One region of the Enterobacter huaxiensis genome, then DNA from elsewhere that is predicted to be linked to it. Evidence: predicted binding sites of a transcription regulator. Region 1 holds the regulator's gene; the other holds the start of a gene.
What was found. Region 1 encodes Fur, which represses iron uptake genes when iron is present. Its sites were predicted from a motif close to ATAATAATGAGAACNACTATCAA; they were not measured.

Region 1 (4,898 bases):
AAATGGAGATGACTAAAAAACATACGGGGTAGTCTGCCTTTACGCCCTGAAATTTCTCGCTATATCCCGCCATTCCTCGTCTCCCCGTAAATGTTACAAAGCACTACTAATTATGTGCACTTCGTCATAATCCTGACTTTTGCTTATTAAAAAGCATTGATAATTCGCGTCGCGAAAAATAACCTAAAGGCGGTAGTTAATTCGAGGGTATTTCTGACTACCCCTGACCATTAGGTCTTTTATATTTTCGCCGTTTTAGGCGTTTTAATTCGTCAAAGAGGAATAATCTATGCGTACGTTCAGTGGCAAACGTAGTGCGCTGGCGCTGGCTATCGCCGGTGTGACAGCAATGTCGAGCTTGGTGATTACCCCAGAAGCTAAGGCCGAAGGTTTCATCGATGATTCTACCCTCACGGGCGGTATTTATTACTGGCAGCGTCAACGTGACCGTAAAGACGTCACCGAAAACAAATATAAAACCAACCTTGCTCACTCAACCTGGAACGCCAACCTCGATTTCCAGTCGGGCTATGCTGCAGATATGTTCGGTCTGGATATTGCCGCCTTCACGGCCATTGAAATGGCGGAAAACGGCGACAGCGGTCACCCGAACGAAATCGCCTTCTCCTCCAGTAATAAAGCCTATAAAGAAGACTGGTCCGGCGATAAAAGCGGCGTCAGCCTGTATAAGGCAGCAGCGAAATTCAAATACGGCCCGGTATGGGCGCGCGGTGGTTATATTCAGCCAACCGGTCAAACGCTGTTAGCACCGCACTGGAGCTTTATGCCGGGCACCTATCAGGGGGCCGAAGCCGGGGCTAACTTTGACTACGGCGATGCGGGCGCGTTGAGCTTCTCCTACATGTGGACCAACGAATATAAAGCGCCGTGGCACATCGAGATGGACAAGTTTTACCAGAACGATAAAAAGACCAAAGTGGACTATCTCCACTCTCTGGGCGCGAAGTATGACTTCAAAAACGACCTGGTGCTTGAAGCCGCTTTTGGTCAGGCGGAAGGGTATATTGACCAGTACTTTGCAAAAGCCAGCTACAAATTTGATGTTGCGGGCAGCCCGCTGAGCACCAGCTATCAGTTCTACGGTACCCGTGATAAAGCGAGCAATGGCACCGTCAACGATATCTATGACGGCACCGCATGGCTGCAGGCGCTGACCTTCGGCTACAAAGTGGGCCAGGTTGATCTGCGTCTTGAAGGGACATGGGTGAAGGCGGAAGGGCAGCAGGGTTACTTCCTGCAGCGTATGACGCCAACCTATGCATCGTCCAACGGTCGTCTGGATATCTGGTGGGATAACCGCTCTGACTTCAACGCCGACGGCGAAAAAGCGCTCTTCTTCGGCGCGATGTACGACCTCAAAAACTGGAACCTGCCTGGCTGGGCGGTGGGGGCATCTTACGCTTATGCCTGGGACGCGAAGCCTGCTGATATGGCCACTCCGGACGCATACTACGATCCAAACTACCGTCTGAAAGAGTCCTCTTACAGCCTGGATGCGATCTACACCCTGCAGGATGGGCGCGCGAAAGGCACGATGTTTAAACTGCACTTCACGCAGTATGACAACCACTCTGACATTCCGAGCTATGCGGGCGGTTACGGCAACATCTTCCAGGATGAACGTGACGTGAAATTCATGGTTATCGCACCATTCACCATCTTCTGATGAACGCACCGGCGGGCTGAGTCCCGCCGGTATGGAGACTGCACATGATGAAAAAAATTGTAATCGTCGCGTTGCTGGCATCAGGGCTGGTGGCGTGTGCTCAGACACAGGCGCCGAAAGAGGACACCCGTCTGAAGGAGGCGTATAGCGCCTGCATCAATACTGCGGAAGGTTCGCCGGAGAAAATCGAGGCCTGTCAGAGCGTGCTTAACGTGCTGAAGAAAGAGAAAGCGCACGAGCAGTTCGCGACGCAGGAAAACGTCCGCGTGATGGATTACCAGGCCTGCATTCAGGCGCGTAAAACCGGTAACGATCAGGAAGTGGCGAAGCGTTGCGACCAGATTTGGAAAGAAATTCGAAGCAATAACAGTAATTAATTCGCTGTTATTATGCCCGGTGGCGCTGCGCTTACCGGTCCTACAAAGGTGTCATAGCCCGTAGGCCCGGCAAGCGCAGCGCCACCGGGCTTTTTAACGCAAAAAAAAAGCCAACCTAATGGCTGGCTCAGAGTATAAACACGAACTTACTTCGCGTCGTGCGCGTGGTCGTTTTCGCGGCAGTCGCCTTCAGCGCAGTGACCATACAGGTACAGGCTGTGATTGGTCAGGCGGATGCCGTGACGGGCAGCGATTTCACGCTGGCGTGATTCGATGGAATCATCGCTAAATTCAATGACCTTGCCACAGTCGAGGCAGATCAGGTGATCGTGGTGATGCTGCTGGGTCAGTTCGAAAACAGACTTACCGCCTTCGAAATTATGACGGGTCACAATGCCCGCGTCATCGAACTGGTTCAGCACGCGATACACGGTTGCCAGCCCAATCTCTTCGCCCATGTCGATAAGACGCTTATAAAGGTCTTCCGCACTGACATGGTGATTGTCTGGTCCCTGAAGCACTTCAAGGATTTTTAACCGAGGAAGCGTTACTTTCAGGCCAGCCTTCTTTAATGCGGTATTGTTGTCAGTCATGCGGAATCTGTCCTGTTGCTAAACGATTCACTTCTAATGAAGAAGTGACAGAAAATGCACTTGGGATAATGCGTCTCATTATAGAACTGCCATGGCTAAATGAAAACTGCAAGTCTCAAGCAAAGTATGCTTATAAAAACGTGGTATCACCAACAAACTTGTTCGATGGCACCCACTTTTTACCAGGGGGATATTGTACAGGTCTGAGCGAAAAAGTTAAAAGTTTGTAGCAATTAATTTAATCGGTTTTACCTGGAAAATGGGCGCAACCAAGGCTGCGCCGCAGGGCCATCAGGCGTTCAGAATGTCGTCCAGATTCAGCTCTTCGCGAACCTGCTTAACCCATTTTTCAACGCGCTCAGCGGTGAGTTCCGGCTGACGATCTTCATCGATAGCCAGGCCCACGAAGTGATCGTCATCCGCCAGGCCTTTGGACGCTTCAAAGTGATAACCCGCCGTTGGCCAGTGGCCCACGATAGCAGCACCGCGTGGCTCGATGATGTCGCGGATGGTGCCCAGTGCGTCACAGAAGTACTCTGCGTAGTCTTCCTGATCGCCACAGCCAAACAGCGCAACCAGCTTGCCGTTGAAGTCCACCTCTTCCAGCGTCGGGAAGAAATCGTCCCAGTCACACTGGGCTTCACCGTAGTACCAGGTTGGGATACCCAGCAGCAGGATGTCATAGCCTTCGAGGTCTTCTTTGCTGCTCTTGGCGATGTCGTGCACATCGGCAACGTCTTTACCGAGCTGTTTTTGAATGTTTTTTGCGATATTTTCGGTATTGCCGGTATCACTGCCGAAGAAAATGCCGATGATTGCCATGAGTAAAATAACCTCTTGAAACTTAATGGTATGGTGGCGCAATTTGTCCACGGATAAGGGCAATAATAGCAGAACAGACAACCCTGCGGAAACAGCTATCACGCAGGACTGCACTCTGTGCTACATGAAAAGGGTAATAAAGGGGATTTTCAGACTTATGCCTTGCTGCGCAAAGCCTCGAGTTGAGCGATCAGTATCTCTTCGATCAGTTCGCTGCGGCTGATGTTGCGCGCCTCTGCCAGCTCATTTAGTGCATCGACAGCATCGGCGTTCAGCTTCAGTTCGACACGCTTAAGTCCACGAGTTTTATCGCGTTTAAGCTGGTTGCGTTTATTGATACGCAGCTGTTCATCGCGTGAAAGCGGATTCGTCTTGGGTCTTCCCGGGCGACGCTCATTCGCGAACAGATCTAGTGTCGTACGGTCCGTTTGTTCTTTGGCCATAATTCTGAGACTTCGGGGGAAACACGCCGCCCTGCTAAAGCCCGGGCGATAAGCGCGCCATCATACATCAGCGAAAACGGCGCGCCAACGACTGGAAGCCCATCGCCGTCCAGTCGCTGTCTTTTTAATCAATTCGCAGTATCAGTGAGATAGCGACGGATAGCGCGCAGAACAGCGTCCGGTTTTTCCGCGTGAACCCAGTGCCCGGCACCTGCAATGACATGGGCTCGAGCCTGCGGGAATTGCGCCAGCAGCGTGTCGCGATAAGCGTCGGTGACGTAAGGGGAGTTTCCGCCACGAATAAAGAGGGTAGGGTGCGGCCAGGCGGGAACAGCTTCCCAGCCCACAATATGAGAATACTGATCCCACAGGACCGGCACGTTAAAGCGCCACTCTCCGTCGACGAAGGATTTCAGCAGGAACTGCACAACCCCTTCCTCATCCAGATGCTCACGCATCACCGCGGCAGCCTGCTGGCGGGTAGAGACCCCCGCTTCTGTTACCGCATTGATGGCAGCAAAAATCTCATCGTGGCGACGCACGTCGTAATCCACGGGCGCAACGTCAATGACCACCAGGCCATTGATACGTTCCGGCGCCAGCGCCGTCAGGGCCATCACCGCTTTGCCACCCATTGAATGCCCGATGAGTGTCACCTTCTGCAGGCCGTTAGCGTCCAGCGTATCCAGCAGATCCTGCGCCATCGCCGCGTAAGTCATCTCCTCCGAGCGCCCGGAAAGGCCGTGATTTCGCATATCGACCTGCAAAATATCGTGATCGATAACCAAATCGCGCGCCAGCACGCCCAGGTTATCCAGGCTGCCAAAAAGCCCGTGAACCAGTACGATGGGAGAATTATTGTTCGGCGATTGTGCAGTTTGCGCTCGGGTATTCAATTTCATGGCAAAGTTCTTTTTTTACGTATGTCAGGTTAGGGTATCATGTTGACCATTCTGCCGCCCGGCTGCAAGGATCC
Region 2 (4,898 bases), 630 kb from region 1:
TGGCTGTAGGCCGCAGCATCCTGGCCCAGCAGAATATCGTTATGGGCGAAGTGGTGGCTGACCGGGTTTTCAAACGCCAGCTTGATGTGGTGAAGCTGGGCGTTGGCTGTCACACTCATCGTCAGGCGCGCGCCGGTAAAGTGGCGAACGTCATTCAGGCTGACGTAGTGCTCCAGCACCGTTGCCTCGGCGCCCTCTGCCAGCTCAAGATGATGACGGTAGTGGGCCGTGTTGATCTCGTCGCCCTCCAGCCCCTGGGTAATATGCATCAGCAGCAGCGGTTTGGCCGGACGCTGATTGCGCTTCACGCGAATATGGGTGACGGACTGCGCCAGGCTTTCGGTGAGGTGCAGGAACACTTCAGGCTGAACGGCAGCGGTGAGGTTCTGACGATCGTCGTTAACCGCAATCTCGAACCCGCTCTCCCGCAGGTCATCGCTCAGCTCCGGACAATAGGCCCCGTCAACAAACACCAGCCGCACCGCGTCCACGGTCAGCGCCAGGGCATCACGCTGGTCTGGGCCGATCCTTGCCGGCCGCGTGACAAACTCGCCGTTCAGCAGGCCGTCAAGCGGGGTGTATTTCCAGTTCTCGTGCCTGCGCGTCGGCAGGCCGAGACGCAGCACCTGCTGAAGGTGCTGCTGGGCCTGCTCTGAGCGCGCTTCACCCTGCGCTTCAAACAGCCGGTGCCACTGCTGGAGTGCATTACTGCTGTTCGGTAAGCCAGCCATAACCCTGCTCCTCCAGTTGTTTAACCAGCGTGAAATCACCGGATTTCACGATACGTCCCTGGTAAAGCACGTGGACGTAGTCCGGCTTGATGTAGTCCAGAATGCGCTGGTAGTGCGTCACGATAATAAACGAGCGCTGGCCGTCGCGCAGGGAGTTCACCCCGTCAGCGACAATCTTCAGGGCATCGATATCCAGGCCGGAATCGGTTTCATCGAGAATACACAGCTCAGGCTCAAGCACCGCCATCTGCAGAATGTCGTTACGCTTTTTTTCGCCGCCGGAGAAGCCGACGTTAACGGAACGGGTCAGCAGGTCTTCCGGCATTTTCAGCAGCTTGATTTTCTCTTCCATCAGGTCCTGGAAGTCAAAGCGATCCAGCGCGTCCAGGCCGCGGTATTTGCGTACCGCATTCAGCGCGGTTTGCAGGAAGAACTGGTTACTGACGCCCGGAATTTCCACCGGGTACTGGAAGGCCATAAAGATCCCCTCACCCGCGCGTTCTTCAGGGGACATCTCCAGCAGATCTTTGCCGTTAAACTCCACCGAACCGCTGATGACTTCGTAATCCTCGCGTCCTGCCAGCGTCGCCGAAAGCGTACTTTTCCCGGAGCCGTTTGGCCCCATGATGGCGTGAACTTCACCCGGCTTGACGTCAAAATTGAGGCCACGCAGGATCTCTTTCTCTTCCACGCTAACCTGTAAATCTTTAATGCTTAACATGTGCTTTCCTTAACCGACGCTGTGTTCAAGACTAATGGCGAGGAGTTTTTGTGCTTCAACGGCGAATTCCAGCGGCAGTTCAGAGAACACGTCCTTACAGAAGCCGTTAACAATCATCGAAATAGCATCTTCTTCGCTGATCCCGCGCTGCAGGCAGTAGAAGAGCTGGTCTTCTCCGATACGCGACGTGGTCGCCTCGTGCTCAAGCTGGGCGCTGTTGTTGCGGCACTCGACGTACGGGAAGGTATGCGCGCCGCAGTCTGCACCAATGAGCATCGAGTCACACTGGGTGAAGTTACGCGCGTTGGTGGCCGTCGGCATGATTTTCACCAGCCCGCGATAGCTGTTCTGGCTGTGCCCGGCGGAGATCCCTTTCGAGAAGATGGTGGATTTGGTGTTTTTACCGATATGGATCATCTTGGTGCCGGTATCGGCCTGCTGATGGCCGCTGGTGAGCGCCACCGAGTAAAATTCACCGATGGAGTTATCCCCGCGCAGAATGCAGCTCGGGTATTTCCAGGTGATGGCGGAGCCGGTTTCCGACTGCGTCCAGGACATCTTGCTGTTTTCGCCCTCGCACAGCGCGCGCTTGGTCACGAAGTTCAGGATGCCACCGGTGTTTCCGTCGCCCGGGAACCAGTTCTGCACGGTGGAGTATTTCACCTCGGCATCCTTATGGATGATGACCTCCACCACGGCTGCGTGCAGCTGATAGCTGTCACGCACGGGCGCGGAGCAGCCCTCAATATAGCTGACGTAGCTGCCCTCATCGGCCACCAGAATGGTGCGTTCGAACTGGCCGGTTTTTTCCGCGTTGATGCGAAAATAGGTCGACAGCTCCATCGGACAGCGCACGCCTTTCGGCACGTAGATAAAGGTGCCGTCGGACGCCACCGCCGCATTGAGCGCCGCGAAGAAGTTATCGTTGCTCGGCACGACCGTACCAATGTACTTCTTCACCAGCTCCGGGTGGTCGTGGATGGCTTCACCGAAGGAGCAAAAAATAATGCCCTGCTCCCCCAGCTTTTCACGGTAGGTGGTCGCTACCGAGACGGAGTCAAAAATAGCATCTACCGCGACCTCTCTCCCCTCACGCACGGGGACGCCGAGCTGGTTAAACGCCTCTTCAACTTCTTTGCTCAGGAAGCTGTTTTCGGCACCGGTTTGCTGTACCGCGCCGGGCTGCGAGGCGCAGGTGTCATCACAGCTGCCGCAGGACGGCGCAGAGTAGTAGCTGTAGTCCTGATAGTTCAGCTTGTCGTAGTGCGCCTTGAGCCAGTGCGGCTCTTCCATTTCCAGCCAGGCGCGGAAGGCGCTCAGGCGAAACTCCAGCATCCACTCGGGCTCGTTACGCTTCGCCGAGATGGCGCGCACGACCTCTTCGTTGATGCCTTTCGCCAGCTCGTCGGTCTGCAGCTGCGTGAAGAACCCTTCTTTATAATTCAGGTTTCCGCCGCTCCAGGTGTTCACATCACTCGTTGCTTCAGTATTACGAGACATAGTACCGCCTATACCCCAAAGCTTTCGCCGCAGCCGCATTCGTTCTGGGCTTTCGGGTTATGAAATTTGAATAACTGGTTTAAACCTTCACGAACGTAGTCGACTTCGGTGCCATCGATGAAGGGCATGGCCTGGAGGGCGACGTACAGCTTTGCCCCGTCGGTTTCAAACACCAGGTCATCTTTACCGGGTTCGGTGACGGTATCCAGCACGTAGCCGAAGCCCGCGCAGCCGGTCTGCTTAACGCCCAGGCGCACGCCGAGAAGCTCCGGCTTTTGCGCCACCAGCTCGTGAATATGTGCCGCAGCCGCTGGCGTAAGCGTCAGGCCACGCCAGCTAAAGTCGGCAGGATTGAAGGTTTCTGAATGCAATTCCATAGGTCCACCTCGTGTAATAAGCCTCAGGGGCATAACACCATGTTAGTGATAACGATTATCACTTCAACCCCTTGTGAGCAGGGGCTTTCGGCTAAACCGCCCTTTTTGGCCGCTTTTATTAAGCATAGACCCTGTCAGGAGATGCGGATGGGATGGACGTAATTGTTCAATGCATTGATTAATAATGCATTTTGTAACGCTAATCGGCAGGATAAATTGAAAAGTAAAATATGCATCGGAAATGCCTATTTTTAAGATAGATTTTGTGCAGTCTGGCTAATGGCGCTTAAGAAACAAAAAAGGCCCTGACGGACCCCTTAAATCAGTGGTGGAATGACACCGCGAACCCCTGTTCACGCCAGTGGTCCAGCTGCTCCTGCTGGCGGGCCGTAGGAGGCTGTCCTGTCCAGACGAAGATATTCTGCCCAGGGAAAAGCTCGGGGCGTGGAGAATCAATCGGTTCCGCCAGAACGTCAATATGCCAGCCCTTGTGCGCAAGCCGGGCCGCTTCCAGCCATAAATGCGTACGGTCATCGCATTCCCAGCCGATGAGGAGCGCATCTTTACCCGCTTTTTTTCGCGACTCTGCAAGGCTCGCGATCGCAAATTCAATCAACACACCGTCCAGCAGGCTTGCCATGTGGCGCACCGTGTTCTGGTCCTGATTCATTCGCTGACGAACGGGAGTAATAATATTATCGATAAGCGAATCCATCGCATGATCCCGGCGGAACTCACCGATTTTGGCGCGCAGCCTTGCCGGGCTGGCGTAACGCAGAACAGTCAACATCTCTTCCTGAAACGATGCCCAGTTCCCCTCAGTCACCACGTCTTTGTTTTCCAGCAACGCTTTGACTTTGCCGACCGAAACGCCGCTTTTCATCAGGCGCTTGATCTCTTCAATCCGCAGGATATCTTCATCGTCAAACTGACGATGACCCCCTTCGCTGCGCTGCGGCTTCAACAATCCATAACGGCGCTGCCAGGCACGCAGCGTAACGGGGTTGATACCGCATCGTTCGGCGACTTCGCCGATACTGTAATAGGCCATTAACTCCCTCACGCTCAATACTTCCATACCTAACCTAACCAACCTTATCAGATTGTACAAACCATTTGTATAACTAACTCCTCGCTCGGAGACAAGTGGATGGGGTCTAAACCATCCACTCGTTAATACATTGTTGTATAAATTTAGCTGAACGTACAGCTAACTCTCAATGATTAGGTACAGGAATCTCAAAACTCAACCTTTTTCTCAGGCCAGGCGATCGTCGGAATCCCCCCGAGTCGCGGGCCGGCAAACAGGTGCCCCTGGAACTGTGAGATACCCGCAGATTCAAGCCACATCCACTCCTCAGCAAGCTCCACGCCCACCGCGCAGAACTGAATCTCCAGCGATGCACAGCATTTGATGATGGCTTGTACAATCGCCTGCCTTGGGCCGCTCTTGTGTACATTGGCAATCAAATCACGATTAATCTTAATTCTGTCCGGCTGGAACTGGGCGAGAAGCTGTAAGCCCGCAAAACCTGCGCCGAAGTGATCGATCGTCACGCTAATGCCCGC

Region 2: a site for Fur is predicted at 3,369-3,391, ahead of sufA (Fe-S cluster assembly scaffold SufA). Genes of this name have one in related genera too.

Annotation. Positions count from the first base shown of each region.
Region 1 covers NZ_CP043342.1:3,406,474-3,411,371, reverse strand. The annotation lists gene chiP (chitoporin ChiP) at 290-1,687, shown strand; gene chiQ (ChiQ/YbfN family lipoprotein) at 1,735-2,064, shown strand; gene fur (ferric iron uptake transcriptional regulator) at 2,211-2,657, opposite strand; gene fldA (flavodoxin FldA) at 2,949-3,479, opposite strand; gene ybfE (LexA regulated protein) at 3,635-3,922, opposite strand; gene ybfF (esterase) at 4,051-4,824, opposite strand.
Region 2 covers NZ_CP043342.1:2,780,501-2,785,398, forward strand. The annotation lists gene sufD (Fe-S cluster assembly protein SufD) at 1-731, opposite strand, end outside; gene sufC (Fe-S cluster assembly ATPase SufC) at 706-1,452, opposite strand; gene sufB (Fe-S cluster assembly protein SufB) at 1,462-2,952, opposite strand; gene sufA (Fe-S cluster assembly scaffold SufA) at 2,961-3,329, opposite strand; gene D5067_RS13315 (MerR family transcriptional regulator) at 3,652-4,380, opposite strand; gene D5067_RS13320 (diguanylate phosphodiesterase) at 4,569-4,898, opposite strand, start outside.